One region of the Faecousia intestinalis genome, then DNA from elsewhere that is predicted to be linked to it. Evidence: predicted binding sites of a transcription regulator. Region 1 holds the regulator's gene; each other region holds the start of a gene.
The links. The regulator NrdR, encoded in region 1, represses ribonucleotide reductase genes. The targets are predictions, from matches to a motif close to CACNANATNTNGTG.
Positions count from the first base shown of each region.

Region 1 (4,297 bases):
CATCGGCGCGTCGTACTTCCGGCTGGACTGGACGGCTGTGATCATCGCGTCGGTCATGGTGTTCCTCGTTGTGTTTCTCTCCATGATGTATGCCATGCGCAAGATCAAGCGCGACAATCCCGTTGATGCCCTGAAGAACGAAACGACCTGATCCGCGCCCATACGACAAAATTCGCCCCCGGCAGGTGACCCTGCCGGGGGCGAAAGGCTATGCTGTTGGTTTTTGTCGCTCGGCCAGCAGCCGCGCGGCCTCCGTGCGCATGGCCCAGACCATTTCGCACAGATATTTCGGAATGCCGGAGACGCTTCCCGTCTCGGCCATGGCCATGGCGGCGCAGGAGTGGCAGATGCGCCGGTTCTGGCAGCCGGTGCAGGTGCCGGAGAGACGTTGGGCCGCGCTGACGCGCGTCAGCTCGCTCCAGGCCTCGCGGAAGGGCTTGCCCTTCAGCTCGATGCGCGGCTTCGGCATCATGCCGCAGGGCGTCAGCCAGCCGTCCCACGTCACCCAGAACGAGGCGTTGCCCGCGCGGCAGGAGATCGTGCCGTCTACGGGGTCGACGCAGTCCTCGTCCAGACCGGGGGGCGGGGCGATGCCACGCAGGATGTTCTGCAGAAAGCGGGTGAAGTCCTCCTCGCCGCGCTGCAGGCGGTAGCGCTCCATGTGATAGTGCGCCGTTTCCGCCGGGGTGAAGCGGTCGTTCCGCCCGATCATGGCCGGGTCGCGGCGCAGCGGGGGGAACATATAGGTGTTGACCTCAAGGATGAGGTCCCGTTCGGCGGCATAGCTTACGATGCGCTCCAGATCGCCCGCGTTGTGCGGTGTGAGGGAGCAGTTGAGCTTGACGAGGATGCCTGCCTGCCGCAGCAGGGTGATGGCGCGGTCCACGCGGTCAAACATACCGCTGCGGCCGCACAGGGCTTCGTAGGTCTCATTGCCCGCGCCGTAGAGCGTGATGTTGATGCGTGTGGGCGGATGCTCGGCCAGCCGGGCCACGCGGGCCTCATCCAGCAGGGTGCCGTTGGAGTTGATGGAGATGAGGAAGCCCATCGTGCTCAGCCGCTCGTAAAGCGGCCAGAAGTCCTGCCACAGGAACGGCTCGCCGCCGGTCAGCAGCAGGTAGAGCATGCCTGCGTCGCGCGCCTGCTCGGCGATGGACAGCCACTGGATCAGCCCGACGGGCGGACGCGGCGAGGCGGCGACCTCGGCGGGCGTCTTACGCACATAGCACATCTTGCAGGCGAGGTTGCACACCGGCGAAAGCTCAAAGGTACCGCTCAGCGGCGTGAGTGTGCGGCTGGCGCGGTCAAAAAGATACTGTGTCAGGCGTGGTTCAACATAGCGTTCAGGCTGTTTCATGTTCCAACTCCGCTTTCAGGCAGTCGACCGCGGCGCGGTCAGGCGTACAGGTCAGGGCGTAGACGGGAACGTCCAGCGCCGCCAGCAGGTCGCAGACCCGCGCGACATAGCGGTCGTCCCATAGGTTGACGGTCATTCCCGCATACAGGCCGCGGAACGCGGCGGCGGGGGAGAGGCGGCGCAGCGAGCACGCGCTGCCCTGCGACAGCAGGACGATGGCGCGCACGGGGCGGCTCTCGTTTACAAAGCAGTTCGAGGACCCGGCGTATGGCGAGCCGAAGGCCGTCCACACGCCGTCCATGCGGCGCAGCACGGTGCGGTCGCCGTTAAGGAGCTCCGCGCCCTCATAGCGCTGCCAGAGGTCCGCCTGCGTGGACTTGCCGATGCCGGATACGCCGGAGAACAGCAGCCCGCCGTAGCGCGTGGAGACGAACGAGGCGTGCAGGATCATGGCGTCCCGCTGCAGCAGCAGGGCCTCGAGGGCAATGTGGGAGAAGCAGTTGGCCGTCTCGGAGAAAAAGCCCCGGTCGGCCTCCAGATATTCGATGGTTTCGCGCCCGTCCTGCTCCAAATGGCCGACGGCGTAGGGCCGGTCGCCCTCACGCCGGTCGTGGAAGACGCGAAAAAAGCCGTCCTCCGTTCGGAAGACGGCAAAGGCATAATTTCGCAGAAGCTCGCGGCCGCGGACCTCGGGCAGAGCCTGCACGGGCAGCAGCGAGACAGTCAGGGGTGCTTCGCCGGGCGCACAGAGGAAGGGCTGGAAGCCGCGCGTGACCTCCGGCCGGAACGGCATCAGCAGGCGGATCTCACAGCCTGCGATGGAGAAAGAGATCGATTCCACAGAGAGTCAGGACTGGAAAATTTTCGGCATATCAGCACCGTTGGTATAGCAATAGTTTGGAACAATAAAATCGCATTTGGTGACATGAGGTTCTGTCTCAGCAAAACCGTTTACAAAGTCTGCACCATCGCCATCATAATTATCCTTGATAATTTTACATTGTATAGGATCACCACTACCGATCTGGTAATCACACATTGCAATATGCTCTGCCAGCGCAAAATTCTCGTAATTTACCTTGGGCTTCTGATACTGCTTCATCTGGAATTCCCCCTTCAGAATGCGAACGGCGGCGCGAATGCGCAGGAGAGGCGCGTCAAAGGACAAACCGCCGGATTTTCTTTAATTACCGTAATCATAGCGCAGAGAACGCGTTTTGTCAACGTTTTTTTGCAGAAAATGCAACTTTTCCCGCGGCTTCGTCCGGAATTTCCATATGTTTCCAGATAAGGCAGCAAGTTCTGCGCCTCACTTTTCCTCGAGAATTTTGTTCAGCTCGCGCATGAAGCTGTTGATATCCTTGAACTGGCGGTAAACCGAGGCAAAGCGGACATAGGCGACCTCGTCGAGCGGCTTGAGCCGCTCCATGACCAGCTCGCCGATCTGGCCGGTGCTGACCTCGCGCTCGAGGGAGTTCTGCAGGATCTGCTCGATGTCCAGCGCGGCCGTCTCCAGCGCGGCCAGACTGACCGGGCGCTTTTCGCACGCGCGGAGCATGCCGTTGAGGATTTTATTGCGGTCAAAGGACTGGCGGCTGCCGTCCTTCTTCACCACCACGATGGGCAGGCTCTCGACGGTCTCATAGGTCGTGAAGCGCCGCTGGCACTGCAGGCATTCGCGGCGGCGGCGGATGCTCAGGCCGTCGTCCGAGTGGCGGGAATCGACGACCTTGCTCTCGGGATAGCTGCAATAGGGACATTTCATGGCAATTTTCCCCTTTTGTTTCGTTTCTTTTAGTTTATCAAATCCTGTCAAATTTGTCCATTGCTTTTTTGCGTCAGCGGGACAGAAGCTCCTCCAGCACGTCCCGCACGGCGCAGGGCGTGACCGTCCCGCGGTGCAGTGTGCGGCCGAGCCGCAGCACCTCGCGCGGCGTGGGCGAGAGCTCCGGCAGGCAGGCGCGGCATCGCTCCTGCCCGCGGCGCATGCGGACCTCCAGCCCGAAGCGCCCGCCCGAGCGCAGCAGATAATAGTCCAGCCGGGCGCGGTGTCCGTCCGCGCAGCGCACCCCGGCGCGGCCGATCAGCGTTCTGTGTTTCATGGGACCACCTCCGGTTCCTATTGAACCACAGAACCGACCTGCGCGCTACGGTGAAATTTCTGCATATTCCGACAACGAAAGGAAGAAATCAGTCGAAAACTTCGCTTTTCCTTTCATTATTCGACAACGGGCAGAAAAACACCGGACGAAAAGTTGGAGAACAAGTCGCTATTTGTCGAAACTTTCCCGCCCGGGGAAGATCGGCGCGTGCAGCAGCTGCCGCGACAGCGCCAGAATGGCGGGGGAATCCAGGCTGTTTTCGATCGTCACGCTGCCCTCGCCCTGCTGCACCAGCAGCCCCGCGTCCAGCAGGCGGCGCTTTGTCTCGCGCGCCGTGCCCGCGCTGCCGTCCAGCAGCTCGACGTCCGGCCCCACCACACGGCGGATGGCCCCGGCGGCGAAGGGAAAGTGGGTGCAGCCCAGCACAAGGGCGTCCGGCCCGGCGGCAAGCACCGGGGCAAGCCGCGCAGCAAGGCAGCGCTCCAGTGCGGGACCGGTCAGCTCACCGCGCTCGACGAACTCCACCAGCTCCGGGCAGGGGCATTTCAAAATATGGCAGTTCTCGGCGCAGCGCTGCAGCAGGGCGGCAAATTTCTCCTCGCGGAGCGTGGCCTCCGTGGCCAGTACGCCGATGCAGCCGCCGGGATGGCGCGAAACGGCCAGCTTGAGCGCAGGCTCAATGCCGATGATGACCCGATCCGGCCAGCGGGCGCGCAGCGCACCGATGGCGGCGGATGTCGCTGTGTTGCAGGCCACGACAAGGGCCTTTGCGCCCCGGTCAAACAGGCGCTCGGCATGGGCGAGCGTCAGAGAACGAATTTCTGCGGTCGGGCGCGTG
Region 1 covers NZ_JBBMFF010000158.1:10,360-14,656, reverse strand. The annotation lists gene WMO66_RS04145 (ABC transporter permease) at 1-151, shown strand, start outside; gene WMO66_RS04140 (radical SAM protein) at 209-1,357, opposite strand; gene WMO66_RS04135 (hypothetical protein) at 1,344-2,198, opposite strand; gene WMO66_RS04130 (hypothetical protein) at 2,205-2,459, opposite strand; gene nrdR (transcriptional regulator NrdR) at 2,667-3,122, opposite strand; gene WMO66_RS04120 (DUF6514 family protein) at 3,196-3,459, opposite strand; gene murI (glutamate racemase) at 3,628-4,297, opposite strand, start outside.

Region 2 (4,297 bases), on a different contig from region 1:
GCTGAGGAGCTGCCGCCTGCGCTCCGGGCGATACAGCACGAGCGCAAGGCATACAATGGCCAGCGCCAGCGCGCTCAGGAGCATCCGGCGCATGCTGCCCTCCAGCCCCAGCCCGCACAGGATAATGCCGAGGCAGACGGGGAGGATGACGAACAGATATCGCTTGCGGAAGCAGTCCAGCAGTGTCCACGCACGGTAGGCCATGACGATGAGCACAAAGCTGAACAGGAAGCTGAAGCGATAGGGGAGCATATTGGGGAAATGCCCGCCGTGCCAGTAATAATCCAGCGTGCGGAACAGGAAGCTCAGCAGGAAGAAGGCGAGAAGACCGACGCTCAGGAGCTTTTCCCGCAGGCGGACCTTTTTGCAGCACAGGAAGAACACGGCCAGCACCACAGCGGCAAAGCCGCAGTAGACGTTCGGCAGGCCCTCCATCTTCGTCGGCTCCGTCGAGGTGAGCAGGTTGGCCAGCACGCGCCGCGCGCCGTAGGCGAGGCCGGGCAGCGTTTGCTCCTTCAGCAGGTCCAGCGTGCTCTGGCCCTCCGCGGCCTTGCCGGAGGCGTCCTCTGCGATGTTCAGCGCCAGCAGCTCCGGCGCTTCGTTTCCGGCGGAGTGGGTGTTCTGCAGGCCGTAGAGCGTCGGCAGCAGCAGAACGGCTGCCATGCCGACGCCGAGCAGCGTGCACAGCGCGATGCGGCAGAAGCGGCGGAAGAAGCTCTTCCAGCCGTCCCAGCGGCAGATGCACCAGACAAAAAAGCTCAGCCCGACAAAGATGCAGCAGAAAAACGAAAGATAGTAGTTGCACAGCAGCGAGAGTGCCAGCGCCAGCGTATACAGGCGGAAGCGGCCCTCGCGCAGCAGGCTGACCATGCCCGCCAGCATCAGCGGCAGGAGGGCCAGCGCATCGAGCCAGATGATGTTCCAATAGTAGCCCGCCACAAAGGAGCACAGGGCGTACATCATGGAAAACGGCACGAGCGCAGGCTCGTTCCGGCGGAACGTCGTCCGCAGGAAGACGGCGAAGAACAGACCGGCCAGTCCGATCTTCGTCAGAACGAGCAGCGCGAAGAATTCCCGCAGCAGCGACGCCGGGACCAGCACGGACAACAGGTACAGGGGACTGGAGAGATAGTAGGCATACAGCGGCAGGTAGCCGATGCCCATGCCTGCCTCGCGCAGGTACTGCAGCGAGCCGCCGGAGCGGAGCTTTTCCCGGAACGAGACGAAGAAGGGGTAATACTGATGCCACATGTCGTGCGCCAGCACCTGCCGGTCGCCGAACGGCCACAGGCCGCCGAGCACGAAGCACAGCAGCATCACGCCGAACGGCACGAAGAACGACAGGACGAGATAGCGGCGCTTCCGCCGCGTGCGGTCAATTTTCTGCATGGGAGGGCCTCCTTTGCGCCATGCGGCGGAGAAGTTGGGGGATGGTCGCTTCGAAGCTCACGCCGTACCAGCGGGCGTCCGGTTCGCGCCGGGTCTCGGCGATGGTGTCCGCAACGTAGGCGGAGGCCAGCTCCATGGCATCGTGTACGCTCCAGCCGAGCGTCAGCGCGCCTGCGCAGGTGCTGGCGAACAGGTCGCCCGTGCCGTAGAACACGGCGGGAACATATGGCGCGCTGCACTGCGACACCGAGCCCGCGGCATCCATGCACGCCACGCCGACGCGGCCCGGCTCCGTCCGGACGCCGGTCAGGATGGCCGTGCGCGCCCCGAGCGCGAGCAGCCGCTCCAGGAGCGTGCGGATGTAGCTGTCGTCATGCGTCTCACGGTATTCCAGCCCGGTCAGCAGGCAGGCCTCCGTGATGTTCGGCGTGATGAGGTCAGCCTGCGCGCAGAGCGTGCGGAGTACGGCGGGAAAGTCCGGCTCCAGCCCGGCATACAGCGCGCCGTGGTCGGCCATGACAGGGTCCACGAGCCGCATGGCAGGGAAGCGCGTGAAGAAGTCGAGCGCCTGATCCACCTGAGCCCTGCCGCCGAGATAGCCGGTGTAGATCATGTCGAACTGCAGGCCGAGCTGCTGCCAGTGGTCCGCGACCGACGTGAGCGAGAGCGGCTCATAGCGGAAGCCCTCGAAGGCGGTGTGCGCCGAGAGGACGGCCGTCGGCAGCACGGCGCATTCCAGCCCCATGGCGGAGAGCACCGGCAGCGCAACGGTCAGCGAGCATTTTCCGATGCAGGACAGGTCCTGCATGGTGACGATTCGTTTCATAATCATGACTCCAGAGCGTAAGTTCATATTCATTATAACGCGCTTTTGCCGGAAAGGAAAGCCCTGCTGCGAAAAAAGGCATTCCGGCCCGTTAAAAAGTTTTTTGGAAAATCTTGTGGTTAGGACTTGAAATAACCACAAGATATAGTATAATAGGGGTGCGTGAACGACGACCGGATGCTGCACTGCCTCAAAAAAATGCGCAGCGGGAAACGGCTGGGATCGTTCTGAAAGGATCGAGAATTCGGAGTAACACAGAGAAACGGGCAAAGCCTAGGGAGAGAATACCATGAAGATCATCAAGAGAAACGGAGCGGAAGAGACGTTCCGCATCGAAAAAATCATCGTGGCCATCACAAAGGCCAACAATGCGGCCGAGGAGGCCGAGCGCCTGACGCCGCTGCAGATCGACCGCATCGCGCAGGCCGTCGAGATCCGCTGCGAGGAAATGAACCGCAGCCTGTCCGTCGAGGAGATCCAGGATCTCGTCGAGGACCAGATCATGGCGCACGGGGCCTTCGAGGTCGCCAAGCGCTATATCACCTATCGCTATACCCGCAGCCTTGTCCGCCAGTCCAACACGACGGACGACCGCATCCTGTCCCTCATCGAATGCAACAACGAGGAGGTTAAGCAGGAGAACGCCAACAAGAATCCGACCATCAACGCCGTGCAGCGCGACTATATGGCGGGCGAGGTCTCGAAGGACATCACGCGCCGCATCCTGCTGCCGCGCGACATCGTCGAGGCGCATGAGGCCGGTATCATCCACTTCCACGATGCGGATTACTATGCCCAGCATATGCACAACTGCGACCTCGTCAATCTCGAGGACATGCTGCAGAACGGCACGGTCATCTCCGGCACGCTCATCGAAAAGCCGCATTCCTTCTCTACGGCCTGCAACATCGCCACGCAGATCATCGCGCAGATCGCCTCGAACCAGTATGGCGGTCAGTCCATCTCTCTGACGCATCTGGCCCCGTTCGTGGACGTCAGCCGCCGGAAGATCCGCGAGAGTGTGGTGCGCGAGATCCGTGAGCTCGGGGCCGAGGCCGCGGAGGAGCGTATTTCCAAGATCGTCGAGGAGCGCCTGCGCGAGGAGATCAAGCGCGGCGTGCAGACCATCCAGTATCAGGTCGTCACGCTCATGACGACGAACGGCCAGGCGCCGTTCATCACGGTGTTCATGTACCTCGGTGAGGCGCGCAATCCGCAGGAGAAGCACGATCTTGCCATCATCATCGAGGAGACGCTCCGTCAGCGCTATCAGGGCGTGAAGAACGAAAAGGGCGTGTGGATCACCCCGGCCTTCCCGAAGCTCATCTATGTGCTCGAGGAGGACAACATCCACGAGGATTCGAAGTATTTCTACCTGACGCGGCTGGCTGCGGAGTGCACGGCGCGCCGCATGGTGCCGGACTATATCTCCGAGAAGAAAATGCGCGAGCTCAAGCTCTCGAAGGGCGAGACGCCGGGCAACGGCGATGTCTACACCTGCATGGGCTGCCGCAGCTTCCTGACGCCGGATTCCTCCGGCAACGGCTGGGACAACGTGGCCAATGCCGGGAACTATGAGCCGGGCAAGCCGAAGTATTACGGCCGCTTCAACCAGGGCGTCGTGACGCTGAACCTTGTCGATGTGGCGCTGTCCTCCGGCAAGGAAATGGACAAGTTCTGGAAAATTTTCGACGAGCGGCTGGACCTGTGCTATCGCGCGCTGATGTGCCGTCACGAGCGCCTGAAGGGCACGCTGTCCGACGCGGCCCCCATCCTGTGGCAGTATGGCGCGCTGGCGCGCCTGCCGAAGGGCGAGCCCATCGACAAGCTGCTCTACAACGGCTATTCGACCATCTCGCTCGGCTATGCGGGCCTGTATGAGTGCGTGAAGTATATGACGGGCAAGTCCCACACCGATCCCTCGGCGACGCCGTTTGCGCTGGATGTTATGCGCTATCTGAACGCGGCCTGCGCCAAGTGGCGCGCGGAGACGCACATCGACTTCAGCCTCTACGGCACGCCGCTGGAATCCACGACCTACAAATTTGCCAAGTGTCTGCAGAAGCGCTTCGGCATCGTCCC
Region 2 covers NZ_JBBMFF010000240.1:645-4,941, reverse strand. The annotation lists gene WMO66_RS10120 (YfhO family protein) at 1-1,389, opposite strand, end outside; gene WMO66_RS10115 (pyridoxamine kinase) at 1,376-2,215, opposite strand; gene nrdD (anaerobic ribonucleoside-triphosphate reductase) at 2,505-4,297, shown strand, end outside.
Region 2: nrdD (anaerobic ribonucleoside-triphosphate reductase) is a predicted target of NrdR. The motif match lies at 2,352-2,365, and genes of this name have one in related genera.

Region 3 (4,297 bases), on a different contig from region 1:
GACTGGGCGCTCGGCGCGGTCGGCCTGTCCGACGTGCGCGGCAAGACGATCCGCAGCCTCTCCGGCGGCATGAAGCAGCGCCTGCTGCTGGCGCAGGCCATTCTGGATGAGCCGGACATTCTCATCCTCGATGAGCCGACGGCCGGGCTGGACCCGCGGCAGCGCATCGCGGTGCGCAATCTCATCGCGGAGATCGCCCTGCAGAAGATCGTGATCGTTTCGACGCACGTTGTGCCGGACGTGGAGTATGTGGCAAGCGAGCTGCTGCTCCTGTCCGAGGGGCGGCTGCTGCGCAAGGCCTCTCCGGCCGAGCTGACGCACGAGCTGGCCGGGCAGGTCTGGGAGGCGGAGCTTGCCGAGTCCGAGCTGCCCGCCGCGCAGGCCGCCGGGACGGTCTGCGGCATCGCCCGCGTCGACGCGGGGCATATCCGCGTGCGCCTGCTGGCGGAAAAGCAGCCGCCCTTTGCCTGCAGGCCGCTTGCGCCGGAGCTGGAGGATGTGTATCTGCACTACTTCGGCGCGGAGGACGGGCTATGAGCTATGAGCTGCGGAAAATTCTGGGCAACCGCTATGTGATGCTCCTGCTCGCGCTGGCGGTCGCGGTGAATGCGGCGCTGTTCTACCGCCGCTGCACCAAGGACCTCGGCGGCTTCACCCGCGCGGACGTCCGGGCGGAGTATGCCCATCTGGACACGCTGGAGCAGGAGTATGACGCCCTGCTCAACGGAATTTACGGCGAGGACGTCGATATCATGCAGGTGCCGGATGAGGACCTCCGGCGCTATGCTCTGCTGAGCACGGTTCGCGACGAGGTCGAGGCGACGAAAAATTACCCCGAATACCTCCGCGGCCTCTGCGCTGAGACCGAGGCCAAGCTGCGCCTTGGCCTGTTCTCTGCCGATCCCTTTGCCGAGCGCACGCTGGAAAAGGGCCTTGCGGCCTACAGCGCCCTGCTCGGCGTGCGGCTGGAGCCGTCCTTTCCGGACGGCGTGGAGGTGCTGCTGGACTGGCGGCTGACGGACCTGCTGCTCCTGCTGTTTGCGGCGGTCTCGGGGCTGGTCCTGCTGACGGGAGAGCGCAGCGCGGGCCTGATGGTGCTGCTGCGCCCGACGCGGCGCGGCCACGGCGCGCTCTACTGGCGCAAGGCCGCCGCCATGCTGGCAACGGTGCTTGCGGGCGTCGTGCTGCTCTATGGCGCGAATCTGGCCGTTTCTGCCGCCGTCCTCGGGCTGGGCGACCCGGCGCGCCCCATCCAGACGATCCCCAGCATGCAGAGCTGCCCGGTCCCGCTGACGGTGTTTGGCTGGCTTTTGTGCTTTTTGGGCGAAAAGCTCCTGTGGGGTTGGGCCGTGGGGGCGCTGTTCTTCCTGCTGTGCACCACGACGGGCCGCGCGTGGGCCGCGTTCCTGCTTGCGGGCGGCGGCGCGGGGCTTGCCCTGCTGCTCGGCAGCCGCGGCTCACTTTGGCCCCGGCTGCTCAGCCTCAGTTGTGCGGCCGAGGTCGAGGAGAGCTGGCGTGGCTGCATTTATCTGAATTTCTTTGGCCTTCCGCTCCGGCAGACGGCGCTGCTTCCCGCTATGCTCCTGCTGCTGACGGTGGGTGGCTGCCTCGGCGGCGCGGTGGTGTTCTGCCGCACGCAGGCGGTCCAGCCGGTGCGCCAGCGCCGGGGCCTGCCGCTGCCGCGCCTGCGGCACACGGTGCTGCTGGCCTATGAGGCGCGGAAGCTTCTGCTCACGGGCGGGGCGCTGCTGGTGCTTGCGGTGTTCGTGCTGGTGCAGATCGGATCTTATCGCGATTTTCGGGCCTATTTCAATGCGGACGAATGGTTCTACCGCGCGTATTCCGAAAAGCTGGCAGGCGAGCCGACGCCGGAAAAGAACGCTTATCTTGCCTCGGAGACGGCCCGCTTTGCGGAGCTGCAGAACGAGCTTGCGGACTATGCCCGCATCACGGAGGGCAACGAGGATGCGCTGCAGTTCATGGCGCGCGACGTTCTCTCGGCCCTGCGGGCGCAGGACGGCTTTGAGAAGGCAAAGCAGCAGTATGAGCAGCTGCAGCCGGGGCAGTCCTATGTCTATGAGACGGGCTATAACGTCCTGCTAGGCTACTTTGGTGTGCAGAAGGACCTGCTGGACCTTGCGAAGCTGTTCTTCTTCCTGACGGTCGCGCTGTCCGCCGTGTTTGCCATGGAGCAGGAGACGGGCGTTGCCGTTCTGCAGACGGCGGCCGGGGCGAACGGGCGCGTGCTGCGGCGCAAGCTGCTGCTCACGGCGGTGCTGGTGCTCCTGATGGTGACTGCGGCCTTCCTGCCGCGCCTGCTTGCCGTCCGCGGGGCCTACGGACTGCCGGAGTGGGGCGCACAGGCAAACAGCCTGCCCCTGCTGAGCGGCGTGCCAGCGGGCTGGCGCATCCGGACCGTTCTGGGGCTGCGCGCGCTCATGCATGTGCTGCTCGGCGCAGGCGGTGCGGCGGTCATCCTGCTGCTGTCGCGCAAAACGCGCAGCACCATCCAGACGATGCTCATCGCGGCGGGCATTCTCGTAGTCCCGACGGTCGCGGCCGCACTACTCTGGTAGAACGAAAAAAACAGACTGCCGGCGGGCCATTGCGGCTCGGTCCGGCAGTCTGCCTTTGTGCAGTTTTTCTGCTGGTTATGCATCGTCCTCTGCGGCGCGCAGCGGGCGGCGGCGGAACAGCAGCGAGATGCACCACAGTCCCGCGAGGCCGACGATCGTGTAGATGATGCGGCTGACGACGGCCGTCTGGCCGCCGAAGATCCAGGCGACCAGATCGAATTTGAAAATGCCGACCAGCCCCCAGTTGATCGAGCCGATGATGCTCAGAATCAGCGCAAGCATGTCCATCTTGATTTCCCTCCTGTTGTCATATGCTGTGGATAGTATGCACACCCGGTGCGTAGATTATACGGAAAATCGCGGGTCTGCCGAAAACGGCCCCGATTTTTTTGTGCACTATTTCAGCCGGGCCGCGCTTGACAGACACCGGAACTTGCAGTACGATATATGCGTTTTGTGCCTGCGCGGTACTACCATATCTTGTGTGCGAGAGGAGACAGTCATGACGCAGAAAATGATCCGCAAGCGGGACGGGCGTCTCGTAGAATTTCATACAGAAAAGATCCGGAACGCGATCTGGCGTTCATTCCTCGGTGTCGGGCAGACCGGCATGGAGGACGTCTCCGACGCGCTTGCCCGCAAGGTGGAGACCATGCTCGAGCTGGAGGGCTGCGAGCCGGAGGTCGAGCATGTGCAGGACCTTGTGGAGCAGGTGCTGATGCAGGAGGGCTACGGCCGCACAGCCAAGGCCTACATCCTCTACCGCGAGGAGCGCAGCCGCGCGCGGCAGGTGAATTCCAGCCTGATGCGCAAATTTGAGGAGATCACGTTCAAGGATGCCGCCGATTCGGACATCAAGCGCGAAAACGCCAACATCGACGGCGACACCGCCATGGGTACCATGCTGCGCTACGGCTCCGAGGCCGCCAAGCAGTTCTCCGAGTCCTTCCTGATGAAGCCGGAGTATGCCACGGCGCATGAGCGCGGCGATATCCACATCCACGATCTTGATTTTTACGCCCTGACGACAACGTGCTGCCAGATCGACCTGCTTTCGCTGTTCCACGGCGGCTTTTCCACCGGCCTCGGCCATATCCGCGAGCCGCAGGGCATCGCGTCGTATGCGTCGCTGGCCTGCATTGCCATCCAGTCGAACCAGAATGACCAGCACGGCGGCCAGAGCATCGTGAATTTTGACTATGCCATGGCCGAGGGCGTCGCCAAGACGTACCGCGCCTGCTACCGCCAGAACCTCAGCCGTGCGCTGGAGCTGCTGTGCGGCGTGACGCCGACGGATGCCCAGCTCCGGGGCTTTGCGGCTTCACTGGCCGAAAAGGGCCTGACTCCGGCGCTTGCCGGGCAAAAGGCCTATGACGATGCCGAGGCGGCGCAGCTCAAGGCTGCCTTCGGCTGCGTGGAGGGCGATATCCGCCGCGCGCAGGAATTCGCTGCCCGCCGCGCCGCAGAGGAGACGGACCGCGCGACGTATCAGGCCATGGAATCGCTTATCCACAATCTGAACACCATGGAGTCCCGCTCCGGCTCGCAGACGCCGTTTTCCTCCATCAACTATGGCATGGATACCTCGCCGGAGGGCCGCCTTGTGATGAAAAACCTGCTGCTCGCCACGGAGGCCGGGCTTGGCAGCGGTGAGACGCCGATCTTCCCCATTCAGATCTTCCGTGTGAAAAACGGCGTGAATCTCAACGAGGGTGAGCCAA
Region 3 covers NZ_JBBMFF010000205.1:62,506-66,802, reverse strand. The annotation lists gene WMO66_RS07075 (ATP-binding cassette domain-containing protein) at 1-537, shown strand, start outside; gene WMO66_RS07070 (hypothetical protein) at 534-2,576, shown strand; gene WMO66_RS07065 (DUF378 domain-containing protein) at 2,652-2,864, opposite strand; gene WMO66_RS07060 (anaerobic ribonucleoside triphosphate reductase) at 3,079-4,297, shown strand, end outside.
Region 3: WMO66_RS07060 (anaerobic ribonucleoside triphosphate reductase) is a predicted target of NrdR. The motif match lies at 3,048-3,061, and genes of this name have one in related genera.